DNA from 4 places in the Kocuria rosea genome. Region 1 is predicted to be linked to each of the others. Evidence: riboswitches for the same ligand, from Rfam matches in the RefSeq annotation. Region 1 holds a riboswitch; each other region holds the start of a gene.
What was found. A riboswitch is a leader RNA that binds a small molecule or an ion and turns the genes downstream of it on or off. The one in region 1 is predicted to bind cyclic di-AMP.

Region 1 (4,104 bases):
GGGCCATCTGGTGGTGGGCGATCATCTCCTCGAGGAAGGCCTTGTCGAAATCATCCCCGGACAGCTTCGCCAGCTCCTCGAGGCTCATGCCGTCCATGCCGTCCATGCCGTCCATCATGGCGCCCTGCATGTCGGCATTCATGCTCTGACCATGGCCGCCATGACCATGGCCGCCATGACCATGGCCATGGCCGTGGCCGTGGCCGTGGCCGTGGCCGTGGTGGTGGTGTCCCGGGGTGTTCTCGGCGGCCAGCCGCTGAGCCGCCGCTTCCAACTGCTGGATCTCCTCGGTCTGGGCCTCGATGATCTTCTCCGCCAGGTCACGGATCTCGGGACGCTCGGACTTCTCCAGGGCCAGCTCGGCCATGTCGGTGGCACCCTGGTGGTGGGGGACCATCATCACGGCGAAATGGCGGTCGTGGCTCATGTGCCGCTCAGCACCCGTCTGTGCGGAGGCGGAGGCAGGCTGGTGCGTCGGGGACGCGACCGCCGCGGTCGCCCCGGCACCGCTGAGGGCCAGCGCCAGGGCCGTCCCGGCGGCCAGGTGCTTGAACGTCGACGTCATGACGAACCTCTCCTTCGCAACAGCCCGTGCTGGGCCTGCATATCGTGGTGTTTGCTCTGCTCTGCTCTGCTCAGCCTCGGGTCGAGGCGGGCCGATCCGTCCACGGTAGCCCCGCCGTGGTTGCTTTCTCCGGGCTGGGAGGGCTGGGCGGTAGATCTTCACTGAACCTTCAAGAGCGGGCCCATCAGGGGGCCGAATCGGGGTGTTCCCCGGCGGTGGCCTGATGTAGGCATCTCAGGTTCTGACCGACCGATCCTGGATGCTGATCAGGTGGGGGCACACCCGCCGCCCGCCACGAGCGGCATTCGAGGCGGGCGGCGTCCTGTGTCAGCGGAAAGTGACGTAGCCGACCGTCGGCATGGCATTCACGCTGTGCACGAAGGTGCCCTGGGTGGGGTTCAGTGCGGAGATCATCTTGCCGCCACCGAGGTAGATGCCGATGTGGGCCCCGCCGTTCTGGACGACGAGGTCCCCGGGGCGCGGGTCGGTGGTCGGGGTGCCGGCCGCCCACTGCTGCTGGCTGGTACGGGGGATGTCGATGCCCTGCTGGGCGTAGACCCACTGGGTGAAACCGGAGCAGTCCCAGGCGCCGAAGTCCGTGCCGCCCCAGACGTAGCCGGTGCCGACACCCTGCATCGCGGTGCCGACAATGCCGCCGGCCGCAGCGGAGGTGGCGGAGATCTCGGAAATGTCCGAGGACTGGGGGGACAGACTCGAGGTGGCCGCCCCAGCGGCCGGAGCGGCCGGCAGGCTCGCCGTCTGCACAGTGACGGGGGCCTGGGAAGCGGCCGGGGCCGGGGAGGTCGCGGGGGCCGAGTATGCGGTGCCGGACGTGGCGGGGGCTTCGGCATAGGCCTGAGCCGGGGCGACGGAGCCGATCACCGCCGCGCCGACAGCGGCGGCCAGGGTCGTGGTGCGCACCAGGTGCGAGGGGGTCTGGGCGCGGTGGCGGGCAGAGCTACGCGTGAAGAAAGCCATGAATAGGGGTCCTCCTTTTGCCTACGAGGTGAGCTGTCGGGTTCGGGTGGGAGGCACCCGGCCGCCGAGCCTGTAGCTCCGGCGGCTTCACCCCAAGGTCCGGGTGCGGACCGGGTATGGTTCCCCCGCTTCTGCCAAGTCATTTCTGTGATGGGGACCCCGGCTGCCGGCAGAATTCGGCGAAGCACCCGGGGAAGCCGATGAGATCAGCCAACGGCACGCAGAGGACACTAGCGCTTAGATAACGAAAAGGTCACATTCCCTGTAGCGCCGGGAAAGGCTTGCGCCTCCTCGCGCGATCGCCGGCAAACCGGCCGGTAGCCCACCACACCTGGGGCACATTCGATCCGGCGGGGTGGCGCCGCTAGCTGTCGTTCCTTCCGGTGCCACCACTCATCGGGACCGCTCGGGGGAGGCTCTGACCTGCGGCATCGCGCCGATGGGCGCGGTGGGAGCTCGGATCCGCTGCCCTTACTACCCGTGGAATTCTTCGGCCTGCGCCGGGTGCGGGGGGAGGTGAGCCCCCGGGGGAGCTTCAGCGTCCCTCAAGGGTGTTCTCGGATTCTTTTACGAAACCGCCCAGCATTGCTTGGGGGAGTGAGCTGTTTCCTTCATGAAATCTTCATATCCAAGGGTGTCGAACAGGTGAGAAGACCTGCTTTCTTCACGAGATCTTCAAATTCCTCCGGGTCCATGTATTGGACCGGTAGATCAATGGCCCGGGCGAGGGGAGTAATTGAGCGGGCCCTTCGCTGTCGTTGGTGAGGCCAGAGTCGTCAGCGGCGGAGCCACTGGGCTGCCGGCTGCCACGTGGCTGGGCCGATCAGTATTCCGGGCCGATTGGGGACGCCGGGCGGTGCCGTCACCGCTGCCTCGATCGTGGGCACGGGCTGTTGATCCGCGATCCGCTCGCCCCGCAGGCGTTCCTCGACAAGGCCGGCACTGGGCGGGAGCAGTGCCGACCGTGGTGACCGTGCGGATCGGCATGGCGCAGGCCTTGCAGGGGGGTGGCCGCTTCCGGGCCGTTGGCGGCGGGGACGGCTGGACCTACTGCTCGGCGGGGTGGGCCGGCTCCTCGCCGGGTGCGGCCTCGACGTGCTCGGGGCCCGCGGCCACGTCGCGGACCGTGTGGCCGCCGAACTGGTTGCGCATCGCCGCGATCATCTTCATTGCCGGGGCCTGGTCCTGCCGGGAGGCGAACCGGGCGAAGAGGGCACTCGAGATGGCCGGCACCGGGACCGCGAGGTCCAGGGCGGCCTCTACCGTCCAGCGGCCCTCGCCGGAGTCCTCGGCGTAGCCGGCGAGCCGGTCCAGGTGCTCGTCCTCGTTCAGCGCGTTCACCGCCAGGTCCAGCAGCCAGGACTTGATCACCGACCCCTCGCGCCAGGAGTTGAACGTCTCCCGCACCGAGCGGACGTGACCGGCGGCCTCGAGCAGTTCCCAGCCCTCGGCGTAGGCCTGCATGATCGCGTACTCGATGCCGTTGTGGACCATCTTCGCGAAGTGGCCCGCACCGTGCTCGCCGGCGTGGACGAAGCCGAACTCGCCGGCGGGCTTGAGCGAGTCGAAGATCGGCTGCGCCTTGGCCACGGTGCCCTCGTCCCCGCCGACCATGAGGGCGTAGCCCTGGGTGATCCCCCACACGCCGCCGGAGACCCCGCAGTCCAGGTACTCGATGCCCCGGCTCGCCAGTCTCCGGGCGCGGGGGGCGTCGTGGACCCACCGGGAGTTGCCGCCGTCGATGATCACGTCCCCCGTCCCGAGCAGCCCGGACAGCTCGTCGATCACCGGGTCCACCACCGTGTCCGGCACCATGACCCACACGACCCGGGGCGGGCTGCCGATCTGCTCCACCATGGCGGTGAGGCTCTCGGTGTCGGAGAGCTCCGGGTCGGTGTCGTAGCCGACGACGGTGTGGCCGGCCTCGCGCAACCGCTCACCCATGTTGCCGCCCATCTTGCCCAGTCCTACCAGTCCCACCTGCATGGTGTACTCCCTTCTCGGTCCTCCGCCGCTCAGACGGAGATCAGCTGGCCGGGTCACCCCACGGAGGAAAACCGCACAGACACAGCCCTCTTGTATCTAGCCAACAGGGACAGTTTCCTCCCCTCCATCTCCAGGTGTCCGCCACGTTCGCACGCTCCCGTCTGGGGCTGCCACCCGACGTGCGGAACCGGTGCCGGACGGGCCCAGCCGCACGGATGCGTCCACGCGCGTAGCGCTGCTCCATGCCGACAAGCTCACTAGCCCGCCGCGCCAGGGAGGGCCCCACGGTTCCAGGACCTCCTTCTTGAAGGTTCCGTGAAGATTCCCGCTCATCGCCCTGACATGGAGTTGATCACCGTTTAGATACAGCGCTGATAAGGCTACTGTCGGAAACATGGTGGATCGCAAGATCCGTCGGCACCAGATCGATATACCGCACGAACCGCAGTATGAGAGAAGGAGCAGAACCATGACCCATCACGTGAGCTCGATGCTGGAGACCTACCCGAAGGACCTGGGGGACATCGACCAGCAGAAGCTGGTGGAGTGCATCGAGGCCTGTTTCGAGTGCGCCC
Region 2 (4,104 bases), 1.5 Mb from region 1:
CAGATCCAGCACGAGCACGTCCGGGGTGTACTCCCGCACCGCGGCGACCGCCTCCGTGCCGTCGTGGCGCATCACGACCTCGAGTCCGGCCTTGCGCAGATAGTCCGCGATCAGCTGCGCGAGATCGACCTCGTCGTCGACCACCAGCACACGTCCGGTGAGCGGATCCGTCATTTGTCCTCCCGATACTGATCGCTGTGACATGAAGACTGTGCTGCGAGCCCCAGCGTCCTAGGGCGACCGTGTCTGAGGCCTCGGGAACGAAACAGGGGGGGGTGGACTCGTCATGGCCGGGCTCACCGGTGAACCGGTGGTCGCTGTGACTAACGATCCCCTGCCCCAGGCAGATGAGATGGTTATCGGGCACGGAGAAGGTCGCGTGTCGCCCATCCACGAGCCCGGACAGACGCAACACGGCCGGGATCCGGCCACCCCACCACCGTGCGAGGGGACTCCGGTGGTCTCGGACATCTCGGACATCTCGGACATCTCGGACATCTCGGACATCTCGGACATCTCGGTGACGGTGCGCGCGCTGGAGAGCAGGACCCCAGGCGAGGGGGTCCGTGTCCTGAGGCAAGAGGGCGCGGCGCTGGCGAACCTACGGTTGGTCGGTGACCGTTTGGGGTGCTGCTGACTGTGCGAAGGGTGCGCGCCCATCGGGTGCCGGGTTGGTGATCACCGCACTGGACTGGCTGGAACGGGTCGACGGGGATCATGACATCCCGGTGGCGGCCCGTTCCAGTCGGTGACGGCCCAGCTCGTGGTCCTGGATCAGGCCGCGAACCACTCCTCCAACCAGCCCTGCATGAGCTCGATCTCCGCCTGCTGGTCCTCGATCATCTTCTCCGCCATGGCTCGCAGCTCGAGGTCGGTGCCCATCTGCAGCTCCATCTCGGCCATCTCGAGAGCCATCTGGTGGTGGGCGATCATCTGTTCGAGGAAGGCTTGGTCGAACTCGTCCCCGGACAGTTTCGCCAGCTCCTCGAGGCTCATGCCGTCCATGCCGTCCATCTCGTCCATCTCGTCCATCATGGCGCCCTGCATGTCGGCATTCATGCTCTGACCATGGCCGCCGTGTCCGTGGTGCCCGTGGCGGTGGCCGTGTCCGTGGTGGTGGTGCCCGGAGGTGTTCTCGGCAGTCAGCCGCTGGGCCGCTGCTTCCAGCTGCTGGATCTCCTCGGTCTGGGCCTCGATGATCTTCTCCGCCAAGTCACGGATCTCGGGACGCTCGGACTTCTGCAGGGCCAGCTCGGCCATGTCGGTGGCACCCTGGTGGTGGGGGACCATCATCACGGCGAAATGGCGGTCGTGGTTCATGTGCCGCTCAGCGCCCGTCTGTGCGGAGGCGGAGGCAGGCTGGTGCGTCGGGGAGGCGACCGCCGCGGTCGCCCCGGCACCGCTGAGGGCCAGCGCCAGGACCGTCCCAGCGGCCAGGTGCTTGAACGTCGACGTCATGACGAACCTCTCCTTCGCAGCAGCCCGTGCTGGGCCTGCACATCGTGGTGTTTGCTCTGCTCAGCCTCAGGTCGAGGCGGACCGATCCGTCCACGGTAGCCCCGCCGTGGTCGCTTTCTCCGGGCTGGGAGGGCTGGGCGTTAGATCTTCACCGAACCTTCAAGAGCGGGCCCATCAGGCGGCCAGATCGGTGTGTTCCCGGTCGGTGGATGGGTGCAGGCATGTCCGGGCCGACCGATTCTGGATGCTGATCAGGTGGGGGGCGCACCCGCCGCCCGCCACGAGCGGCATTCGTGGCGGGCGGCGTGTTGGCTCAGCGGAAAGTGACGTAGCCGACCGTCGGCATGGCATTCACGCTGTGCACGAAGGTGCCCTGGGTGGGGTTCAGCGCGGAGATCATCTTGCCGCCACCGAGGTAGATCCCGATGTGGGCCCCGCCGTTCTGGACGACGAGGTCGCCGGGCTGCGGGTCAGTGGTCGGGGTACCGGCCGCCCACTGCTGCTGGCTGGTGCGGGGGAGGTCGATGCCCTGCTGGGCGTAGACCCACTGGGTGAAACCGGAGCAGTCCCAGGCGCCGAAGTCCGTGCCGCCCCAGACGTAGCCGGTGCCCACACCCTGCATCGCGGTGCCGACAATGCCGCCGGCCGCAGCGGAGGTGGCGGAGATCTCGGAAATGTCCGAGGACTGGGGGGACAGACTCGAAGTGGCCGCCCCAGCGGCCGGCAGGCTCGCCGTCTGCACGGTGACGGGGGCCTGGGAAGCGGCCGGAGCCGGGGAGGTCGCGGGGGTCGAGTATGCGGTGCCGGACGTGGCGGGGGCTTCGGCATAGGCCTGAGCCGGGGCGACGGAGCCGATCACCGCCGCGCCGACAGCGGCGGCCAGGGTCGTGGTGCGCACCAGGTGCGAGGGGGTCTGGGCGCGGTGGCGGGCAGAGCTACGCGTGAAGAAAGTCATGAATGAGGGTCCTCCTTTTGCCTACGAGGTGAGCTGTCGGGTTCGGGTGGGAGGCACCCGGCCGCCGAGCCTGCAGCTCCGGCGGCTTCACCCCAAGGTCCGGGTGCGGACCGGGTATGGTTCCCCCGCTTCTGCCAAGTCATTTCTGTGATGGGGACCCCGGCTGCCGGCAGAATTCGGCGAAGCACCCGGGGAAGCCGATGAGATCAGCCAACGGCACGCAGAGGACACTAGCGCCTAGATAACGAAAAGGTCACATTCCCTGTGGTGCCGGGAAAAGGCTTGCACCGGCCTCGCGCGGTCGCCGGCAAACCGGCCGGTAGCTCACCATGCCTGGGGCACATTCGTTCCGGCGGGGTGGCGCCGCTAGCTGTCTTTCCTCCCGGTGCCCCCACTCATCGGGACCGCTCCGGGGAGGCTCTGACCTGCGGTATCGCGCCGATGGGCGCGGTGGGAGCTCGGATCCGCTGCCCCTTACTACCCGTGGAATTCTTCGGCCTGCGCCCGGTGCGGGGGGAGGTGAACCCCCGGGGGAGCTTCAGCGTCCCTCAAGGGTGTTCTCGGATTCTTTTACGAAACCGCCCAGTATTTTTTGGGGGAGTGAGCTGTTTTCTTCATGAAATCTTCATATCCAAGGGTGTCGACCAGGTGGGAAGAGTTGCTTTCTTCACGAGATCTTGAAATTCATCCGGGTCCATGTATCGGACCGGTAGATCAATGGCCCGGGGCGAGGGGAGTAATTAAGCGGGTCCTTCGCTGTCGTTGGTGAGGCCAGGGTGGTCAGCGGCGGAGCCACTGGGCTGCCGGCTGCCACGTGGCTGGGCCGATCAGTATTCCGGGGCCGATTGTGGACGCCGGGCGGTGCCGTCACCGCTGCCTCGATCGTGGTCACGGGCGGTTGATCCGCGATCCCCTCGCCCCGCAGGCGTTCCTCGACAAGGCCGGCACCGGGCGGGAGCAGTGCCGACCGTGGTGACCGTGCGGATCGGCATGGCGCAGGCCTTGCAGGGGGGTGAGGGTGGCCGCTTCCGGGCCGTTGGCGGCGGGGACGGTCGGACCTACTGCTCGGCGGGGTGGGCCGGCTCCTCGCCGGGTGCGGCCTCGACGTGCTCTGGGCCCGCGGCCACGTCGCGGACCGTGTGGCCTCCGAACTGGTTGCGCATCGCCGTGATCATCTTCATCGCCGGGGCCTGGTCCTGCCGGGAGGCGAACCGGGCGAAGAGGGCGCTGGAGATGGTCGGCACCGGGACCGCGAGGTCCAGGGCGGCCTCCACCGTCCAGCGGCCTTCGCCGGAGTCCTCGGCGTAGCCGGCGAGCCGGTCCAGGTGCTCGTCCTCGTTGAGCGCGTTCACCGCCAGGTCCAGCAGCCAGGACTTGATCACCGATCCCTCGCGCCAGGAGTTGAAGGTCTCCCGTACCGAGCGGACGTGACCGGCGGCCTCGAGCAGTTCCCAGCCCTCGGCGTAGGCCTGCATGATCGCGTATTCGATGCCGTTGTGGACCATCTTCGCGAAGTGGCCCGCACCGTGCTCGCCGGCGTGGACGAAGCCGAACTCGCCGGCGGGTTTGAGCGAGTCGAAGATCGGCTGCGCCTTGGCCACGGTGCCCTCGTCCCCGCCGACCATGAGGGCGTAGCCCTGGGTGATGCCCCACACGCCGCCGGAGACCCCGCAGTCCAGGTACTCGATGCC
Region 3 (4,104 bases), 430 kb from region 1:
GCGCCCATGCCGACGACGCCGAGGGTCTTGCCCTGCAGGCTGCTGCCGAGCAGGAAGAACATGCCCCACTTCCAGTCCTGGCCGGAGCGGATGAGCCGTTCCCCCTCGCCGAGCCGGCGGGTCGCCATGAGGATCAGACCGAAGGCGATGTCGGCAGTCGCCTCCGTGAGCACACCGGGGGTGTTGGTGGGCACGACGCCCCGCTCGGTGCAGGCGGGCACGTCGATGTTGTCGTAGCCGACGGCGACGTTCGCGACCACTTGCAGCTGCGGGCCGGCGGCGTCGAGCAGCTCGGCGTCGATGCGCTCGGTGAGCAGACTCACCACGGCATCCGCCCCGGCCACCCGGCGCAGGAGCGCCTCGCGGCCGATCGGCTCCGGATCCGGCCACATCTCGACCTCGTGGGCGGCGCGGAGCTTCTCGATCGCGGCGTCGGGCACCCGTCCCGTGACGACGACCCGGCTCATGCCGTCTCGATCCACTCGCGCAGGCGGCCGAGGCCGTCGCGGATGTCGGCGACGTCGATGCCCGAGTAGGCGAGCCGGATGTACTGCCGGTCCTCGCTGGGCTGGCGCCGGCCGAAGTGCTCACGCGTGCAGAAGGAGGCGCCGGTCTGGTGCAGCGCTGCCGTGGCGAAGTCACCGACTGCCGTGTAGCCCATGCTCTCCATGGTCTGGGTGACGTCGGGGAACAGGTAGAACGTCGACTGCGGTACGGCCACGTGCATGCCGGGGATGGCGTTCACGAGCTCGCAGGCGGCATCCCGGCGCTCGCGCAGGATGTCGAGCGTCTGCTGCACGGGTTCCTGGGGGCCGCGGAGCGCTTCGATGCTGGCCCACTGCACGTAGTGGGTGGTGCACGACTCGTCGTTGGTGTTGAGGGTGCTGAGCACCTTGGCGATCTCGAGCGGTGCGACGGCGCAGCCGAGGCGCGAGCCGGTCATGGCGAACTTCTTGCTGAACGTGTAGAGGATGACGGTGCGCTCCGCCATGCCGGGGAGTGAGGCGATCGAGCTCGAGACCCCCTCGTAGCGGGTCTCGAAGTAGGCCTCGTCGGAGAGCACCCAGAGATCGTGCTCCTGGGCGAGCTGCGCGACGGCCTCGCGCTCGGCCGCGGTCGATTCGGCCGAGATGGGGTTCTGCAGGTCGTTGTAGATGATGGCGACCGTGTTCGGGGTGATCGCCGCGCGCACCTGGTCGAGGTCGATCGCGAACCCGTCCTCCGTGGGGAGGTAGCGGTACGGCACGGCCGTGCCCCCGAGGTACTCGATCTGCGACTCGTAGATCGGGAAGCCAGGGTTCGGGTAGAGCACCTCGTCGCCGGGGTTCATGACCGCCTGCAGGAACTTCGTGATGACGGGCTTGCCCCCCGTCATCACGACGACATTCTCGGGAGTGAGGCCGATGCCGCGGCGCGAGCCGATGTCCTCGGCGAGGGCCTCGCGCAGCTGCGGGATGCCGGGGCCGGGGCAGTAGCCCGTGTGGCCGTCGGCGATGGCCCGGTCCATCGCCTCGATGATGTGCGGGGCTGTCGGGATGTTGATGTCGCCGAGGTGGAAGGGGTACACGCGGTTCCCCTTCGCCGTCCAGGCGGCAGCGGCCTGGGCGACGCTGAAGGCGGTCTCGGTGCCCAGCCGTTCGAGCCGGTGCGCGAGTTGGCGCATGCTGTCCCACTCCTCGTCGAGTTGGCGATCGATCCTCCGGCGGATCCGGATCGAGCCTACGAGCCATGCATCTGGCTGTGAAGGGTGATCCGCCGATGGATCCGCACCGTGGACATCGCCGCGAGGCTTTCTGTGTCCAAGGGTCGTCCTCGTGGGACTCGGGAGTGCGGTTCCCGTCGGGACGGCCGGGAACCGCACTCCCCGCTCACGGGCGTGGGGTCAGCGCACGCGGAGGTAGACGGGACCGGAGCCGACGTTGACGGTCTGGATGACCGTCTGGTTGCCGTTCCAGCCGCCGTGGACGGCCTTGCCGCCGCCGATGTACACGGCGATGTGGGCGAAGCCCATGCCGCCGTTGGCGTAGTAGACCAGGTCGCCGGGCTGGGCCTGGGCGGCGGAGACTCGGGTGCCGAGCTTCAGGTAGGAGGCCGGCCAGCCGTGGTGGTTGATCCCGGCCGCGCGCAGGGACTTGGTGACCAGGGCGGTGCAGTCCTGGCCCACGCCGAGCTGCCTCTTGGCGGCGGCGGCGATGGTCGCGGCCTTGCCGGACTGGGACTGGATACTGACGAGCTGCTGGGGGGCTGCGGCGGGGGCCGCCTGGGCCGGGGCCACGCTGCTGAGCGCCAGGGCGCCGCCGGCGACCGTCAGGATCGCGGCGCGTCCGAGGCGGAACGAACTCTGGGCGCGGTGGCGGGGCGTGCGGGACTGGAAAATGGGCATGAGTGATGTCCTCCCTCTTGCCTGCGAGGTGAGCTGTCGGATGCGGGTGGGAGACACCCGGTCGTCAGGATGGGGGCCCTGACGACTTAACCCCTAGGTCCCGGGGGAGGGACCGTTCATGGTTCCCCCGCTTCTGCCGAGCGATATGTCTGGGGGCCCCGGGCACCGGCAGAATTCGGCGATGTGCACGGGGATACCGATCGGTGAGGCGATCGGCACGGAGAGAACACTAATCGAAAGATAACGGAAAAGTCTCGCTTTGATCACGGGCGTGTCTCGGCTTTTGTGTCGGCCGGGCAGCGCGCCTCCGCACCCACACGACGTTGCTCGGTGAGGGGCGCCGCGGGAGATCTCCAGGGAGGCTCAACTCGAGACAAAAGTGGTCTTGACCTGGGGCTCTGTATAGGTCGTGCTGGCGGGTGAGCACGCTCCTGTCATGGAGCGGGATGTCCGGTGGTGACACTCGTGTTATGGCGCGACAATTCACCGGGAAAGCTCCACGGATTCCTCGAGTGTCGCCATGAAGGGCCCTGTCCCTCCGGGCGAAAAGGACAACTTATTAGTACCTCCTATGGTCCAGCGATGAATTCACAAAAAGAAAGATCTGTGTTCGTGATGATTGTTCGGCGTGGGTCGGCTTTCGTTTCCGGGCGCGTCCGGGGAGCGTGCTCTGCATCGCGTGCCGCGTGTGCATCGGGGCGGCGCTCGAAGAGCCTTCCCGCACGTGTGCCCATTTCTCACCTGCCTACGACAGCGGGGGTCGCCCCGGGCCTGGCCGGCCGGCGAAGGCCTGGACGATGTCGAGCCAGGCGTCGGCGTCGGGGCCCTCCGCGACAAGGCTCCCGTCCTGGCGGTGCCGCCGCCGGGTGGCGAGCAGAGTGAAGTCCAGGGCCGGGCCGTGGACGCGCTGACCCGCCTCGGTCGGCCCCCAGGTCCAGGTCTCGTCCTCGTGGGTGAGCTCGACGCGGAACGGTTCGGTCGGCGGGGACAGCCGGCGCTGCCGGTAGGCGTAGTCGCGGGTGGCCACGCCCAGGTGGGCGACGTGCCGCAGCCGGTGCGAGGCGACCGGGGGAACCCCGAGGGCGTCGCGGACGTCTTGGCCGTGGGCAAAGGTCTCCATGATCCGGGCGCTGGCCATCATGGGCGCGCCCATGGGTGGGCCGATCCACGGGATGCGCTTGCCCTCCGGCACGGCGGCGAGCCGTTCGAGCACCCGGCGTCGGCTCTCCTGCCAGGACGCCAGGATCTCGGCCGGGGCACGTGTGGCGCCTTCTGCGGCGGCGCGGTCGACGACGTCGGCCTCCCCCCCGAACCGCTCCCTCAGCTGCGCGAAGACCTCCGGCTCCTCGAGGGCGGTCAGGACGGTCCGCTCCGTCCAGCTGAGGTGGGCGACCTGGTGGCGGATCGTCCACCCCTCCGCCGGCGTGGGGCGGTCCCAGTCCTCGGCGGACAGCGGCCGCAGCATCTCCTCGAGCAGGTCCCCCTCCTGGCGAAGGTCGGCCAGAAGGGCGGCGGAGTCGGGGCGGGTCATCGGCTCATCACGGTGCGGAGCTCCTTGAGGATCTTGCCGGTCGCGTTGCGCGGAAGGTCCTTGAGGAGCGCGCTTTGTGCTCTCTTGCCGATAACGCTGCTAGCGGATGAAACGAGCTGGGCCCGCGGCATCACTCGGTGTCGGTTTCCGGTCCCAGGAAGTGGTGGTACATCTCCTCGACGATGGCCTC
Region 4 (4,104 bases), 1.2 Mb from region 1:
CGCCGCGGAGGAGAACGCGCCCAGCCACAGTCCGCCGTCCGAGCCGAAGTTCTTCTGCGGGGAGAAGTAGTAGACGTCCGCCGCGGCCACCTCCGCGGCCATCCCCCCGGCGGCCGAGGTCGCGTCCACCAGCACCAGCGCGTCGTCCGCGATCCCGGAGGGCCGGTGCACGGGCGCGGCGACACCGGTGGAGGTCTCGTTCTGGGGCCACGCGTAGACGTCCACGCCCTCCTCCGCCCGGGCCTCCGGGCGGGTGCCGGGGGCGGACTCCACGATCGAGGAGGGCTCCAGGAACGGGGCGCCGTCGGTGGCCTGGGCGAACTTCGCGCCGAACTCCCCGAACACCAGGTGCTGGGCCCTCCGCTCGACCAGCCCGAACGCGGCGGCGTCCCAGAACGCGGTGGCCCCGCCCAGGCCCAGGAGCACCTCGTGGCCGGAGGGCAGGCCGAGGAACTGCGCGAGGCCCTCCCGCACCGAGCCCACGAGCTCCTGCACCGGCGCCTGGCGGTGGGAGGTGCCGAGCAGGCCGGCCCCGGCGCGCGACACGGCCTCGACCTGTGCCGGGCGGATCTTGGAGGGGCCGGCGCCGAAGCGGCCGTCGGCGGGCAGCAGGTGCTGGGGGATGGTGACGTGTGCGGGCAACGGGCGCTCCCTCGTGGGTGACGTGCGGCGGGTGGTGCGCGACGGGCACGGCCGCCGCGGAGGCCGCTCGCGCCGTTCGCGACTCGGCCCATTCTGCCCCACCCGCGGACGGCGGGCCCCGCGGGCGCCTCCTCCCTCCGGGCGGCCGGAGGGCTCGCGCACTAAGCTCGTGCGGGAAGACCGGACCGGGCGGGATCCCCGGGCCGGGACGGCCGGACGAAGGATGACTGAGGCATGAGCGACCTGATCGACACCACGGAGATGTACCTGCGGACCGTCCTCGAGCTCGAGGAGGAGGGGATCACGCCGATGCGGGCGCGGATCGTCGAGCGCCTCGACCACTCCGGGCCCACGGTCTCGCAGACGGTGTCCAGGATGGAGCGGGACGGGCTGCTGACGGTGGGCCAGGACCGGTCGCTGCTGCTCACCCCTGCCGGCCGTGAGCGTGCGGTGCAGGTGATGCGCAAGCACCGGCTGGCGGAGCGGCTGCTCGCCGACGTCATCGGCCTGGACCTCGCCCAGGTGCACGACGAGGCGTGCCGGTGGGAGCACGTGATGAGCGAGCAGGTCGAGCGGCGGCTCGTGGACCTGCTGCACAGCCCCCGGTACTCGCCGTACGGCACGCCGATCCCCGGTCTGGCCGCCCTCGGGGTCGAGGAGAGCCCCGCAGCGGCGCACCCCTCCCTGCTCGACGCCGCCCGCCACGACCCGGACGGATCGCACACCGTGGCGCTGCTGCCGGAGGTGGTCCAGGCGGACGCGGACCTCCTGGGCGTGCTGAGCGACGTGGGAGTGCTCACAGGGGCGGAGGTCACGGCCCGGGTGGACGGTCAGCTCGTGCGCATCGAGGTGGCGGCCACGGGGCGGTCCGCGGAGATCGACCTGCGCACCGCCGCGGCCATCCGCGTCCTCGCTCCCTGAGGCGCCGCCGCCTCCCGGAGCGGGGCGGCGAACGGTTCGTCCCGGGTGTGGGGACGTTCACAAGCCACTTTCGGCCAGTCCGGCCCAGGCCGGACCCCGGAGGCGCGGCTTCCCTGGTGACAGGCGGATTCCCAGGGCGCTCGAAGGCACTGCACAGCTCGTCACAGGTGCGAATTGATCGTCCCACGCGTCTCAATGGCATGGCATTGAAACCTGAGGCGTTGTCCAGCTGTTATCTGTCGTGATCAAAACGTGACACTTCCGTAATCTGTCATGTACTGTTCAACGCGTGCCGATCACTGGTCGGATCGGCGCCCTCGGAGCACATCGCCGAATTCTGCCGGTGCCCGTGGCCTCTACACAGAAACTGCTTGGCAGAAGCGGGGGAACCATTTTCGGTCCCGGTGATCCGGGTCCTTGGGGTTAAGTCGTCAGAGCGCGTGCGTTCTGCGGCCGGGTGTCTCCCACCCGAATCCGACAGCTCACCTCGTAGGCAAAGGGAGGAACTCAACCATGTCGCTTTTCACGCTGAACGCTGCCCGCCACCGTGCCGAGACCACCTCGCACGTCGTGCGCAACACCACCATCGCCGCCGCCGCCGGCGCCGCGATGATCGGCTCCGTCGCCCCGGCCCAGGCCTTCGCCCAGGCCCCCGTCGAGACCGGCGCGGCCTACTCGGCCCCGGCCTCCGCCTCGCTGGCCGAGTACTCCTCGTACACCTACCAGGCCCCGGTCGCCGCGCAGCCCGCCGCTCCCGCCTACGAGGCCCCGGCCCCGGCCCCGCAGCAGACCGCCGCCACCTCGAGCGTCACCCCGCAGTCCACCGCCACCACCGAGATCGCCCCGGCCGCCGGCGGCGTCGTGGGCACCGCGATGTCCGCGCAGGGTGCGGGCTACGTCTACGGCGGCACCGCCTACGGCGCCTGGGACTGCTCCGGCTTCACCCAGTGGGTCTTCGCCCAGAACGGCATCGACCTGCCCCGGACCACCTGGTCCCAGTTCGCGGCGGGCACCCCCACCGCCAACCCGCAGCCCGGTGACCTCGTCTCGCAGAACGGCGGCGCCCACGTGGGCATCTACATCGGCGGCGGCAAGATGATCTCCGCCCTCAACCCGACCCAGGGCACCCAGGTCCACTCCGTCAACGCCATGCAGCTGGACGGCTACTACACCTTCTGATCCGGTCCGCCGCCCGCGACGACCCCGCTCGTCGCGGGCGGCACCCGATCACCCCCCCCCACCCCGCACGCCGAGAACCGCTCTCCCGGTTCCCGGCGGTGCCTGCTGTCCGACCGGACGGCGCCCCCCTCCTCCGCTCGCCCGGCCGTCGTTCCCGATCCCGGAACGCACCCCTGCCGGCACCGGTCCACCCCGCGCGCTGCCCGGGGTGATCCGTGCTGTCTCCCGCGCCCTCCGGCAGGCCCGGCTCCGAAAGAAAGTCGTCTGAACTCCTCATGACCCGTGATCTGACCTCCTCGAACGGCATCGGCTCGCTCTTCTCCGGCAAGGCCCGCACCGTGGCCGCCGTGGCAGCCTTCTCCGGGCTGGCCCTCGCCACCACCGTCTCCGTGCAGGCCGCTCCGGCCCAGGACGCCTCCACCGACGCCCCGCTGTCCGCCGTGGCCGCGGCCACCCCCGCCGCGGCGCCCACCGTGTCCCTCGAGCCCGTCGCCCACGTGCAGAAGGCCGAGTCCGACCGGAAGGCCGAGAAGAAGACCGAGAAGAAGACCGAGAAGGTCGAGAAGCAGAAGGTCGAGACCGCGGTCGTCGCGGCTCCCGCCGTGGCCGCTCCGGCGCCGAAGGCCGCCGCCGCGCCCGCTCCGGTCGCCGCCCGGCAGCCGGCCGTGCAGGCGGCCCCGAAGCCCGCCGCCGCGCCCGCCCCGGCCCCGAAGGCCGCTCCGGTCGCCGCTCCGAAGCCGGCCGTGCAGGCGGCTCCGGCCCCGAAGCCCGCCGCCGCGCCCGCCCCGAAGCCGGCCGTGCAGGCGGCTCCGGCCGCCCAGCGCACCGTCGCCCCGCAGAGCTCGGCCTCCGGCAAGGGCGCGACCATCTCCTCCGCCGCCATGGGCCAGCTCGGTGTGGGCCAGGACTGCACCGCGCTCGTCACCAACGCGCTGCGCGCCGCCGGCATCAACCACCACGGCTGGCCGGCCTCCTACCTGAGCCTCGGCACGCAGGTCTCCGCTGGTCAGGCCAAGCCCGGCGACCTCGTCTACTACGCCGACGGCGGCATGGGCGCGGCCCACATCGCGGTCTACATCGGTGGCGGCAAGGCCGTCCACGGCGGCTGGAACGGTGGGACCACCGCCATCTCCGGCGTCAATGTGGGCTCCGGCCCCGTCTTCGTCCGCGTGCGCTGACCGCACGCGAGAGCACCTCTTCGGGTGCGCGGTTCCTGGTCGGCCAGACGGGAACCGCGCACCCGCTGTCGTCCCGCCGCCCACCGCGCCGGCCACCACGGCGCCCCGCCGGCGGCCGATAGACTGGGCCCATGTCCACCGACTTCAGCCGCAACGCCCGCACGAGCCTGGATCGCGAGTACGC

Region 2: another riboswitch for cyclic di-AMP. It lies ahead of EQG70_RS08420 (C40 family peptidase); the one in region 1 lies ahead of EQG70_RS01255 (C40 family peptidase).
Region 3: another riboswitch for cyclic di-AMP. It lies ahead of EQG70_RS17270 (NlpC/P60 family protein); the one in region 1 lies ahead of EQG70_RS01255 (C40 family peptidase).
Region 4: another riboswitch for cyclic di-AMP. It lies ahead of EQG70_RS13650 (C40 family peptidase); the one in region 1 lies ahead of EQG70_RS01255 (C40 family peptidase).

The regions. Positions count from the first base shown of each region.
Region 1 covers NZ_CP035103.1:276,814-280,917, forward strand. Annotated here, with positions in the region: gene EQG70_RS01250 (DUF305 domain-containing protein) at 1-565, opposite strand, end outside; gene EQG70_RS01255 (C40 family peptidase) at 893-1,543, opposite strand; cyclic di-AMP (ydaO/yuaA leader) riboswitch at 1,550-1,718, opposite strand; gene gnd (phosphogluconate dehydrogenase (NAD(+)-dependent, decarboxylating)) at 2,591-3,529, opposite strand; gene EQG70_RS01265 (four-helix bundle copper-binding protein) at 3,999-4,104, shown strand, end outside.
Region 2 covers NZ_CP035103.1:1,811,962-1,816,065, forward strand. Annotated here, with positions in the region: gene EQG70_RS08405 (response regulator transcription factor) at 1-174, opposite strand, end outside; gene EQG70_RS08410 (hypothetical protein) at 287-637, shown strand; gene EQG70_RS08415 (DUF305 domain-containing protein) at 775-1,458, opposite strand; gene EQG70_RS08420 (C40 family peptidase) at 1,772-2,413, opposite strand; cyclic di-AMP (ydaO/yuaA leader) riboswitch at 2,420-2,588, opposite strand; gene gnd (phosphogluconate dehydrogenase (NAD(+)-dependent, decarboxylating)) at 3,472-4,104, opposite strand, start outside.
Region 3 covers NZ_CP035103.1:3,794,900-3,799,003, reverse strand. Annotated here, with positions in the region: gene EQG70_RS17280 (2-hydroxyacid dehydrogenase) at 1-467, opposite strand, end outside; gene EQG70_RS17275 (pyridoxal phosphate-dependent aminotransferase) at 464-1,663, opposite strand; partial or broken gene EQG70_RS17270 (NlpC/P60 family protein) at 1,883-2,278, opposite strand; cyclic di-AMP (ydaO/yuaA leader) riboswitch at 2,389-2,574, opposite strand; gene EQG70_RS17265 (TIGR03084 family metal-binding protein) at 3,129-3,914, opposite strand; gene EQG70_RS17260 (HelD family protein) at 4,045-4,104, opposite strand, start outside.
Region 4 covers NZ_CP035103.1:2,978,054-2,982,157, reverse strand. Annotated here, with positions in the region: gene serC (phosphoserine transaminase) at 1-642, opposite strand, end outside; gene EQG70_RS13655 (metal-dependent transcriptional regulator) at 877-1,563, shown strand; cyclic di-AMP (ydaO/yuaA leader) riboswitch at 1,922-2,071, shown strand; gene EQG70_RS13650 (C40 family peptidase) at 2,077-2,742, shown strand; gene EQG70_RS13645 (NlpC/P60 family protein) at 3,018-3,920, shown strand; gene EQG70_RS13640 (hypothetical protein) at 4,052-4,104, shown strand, end outside.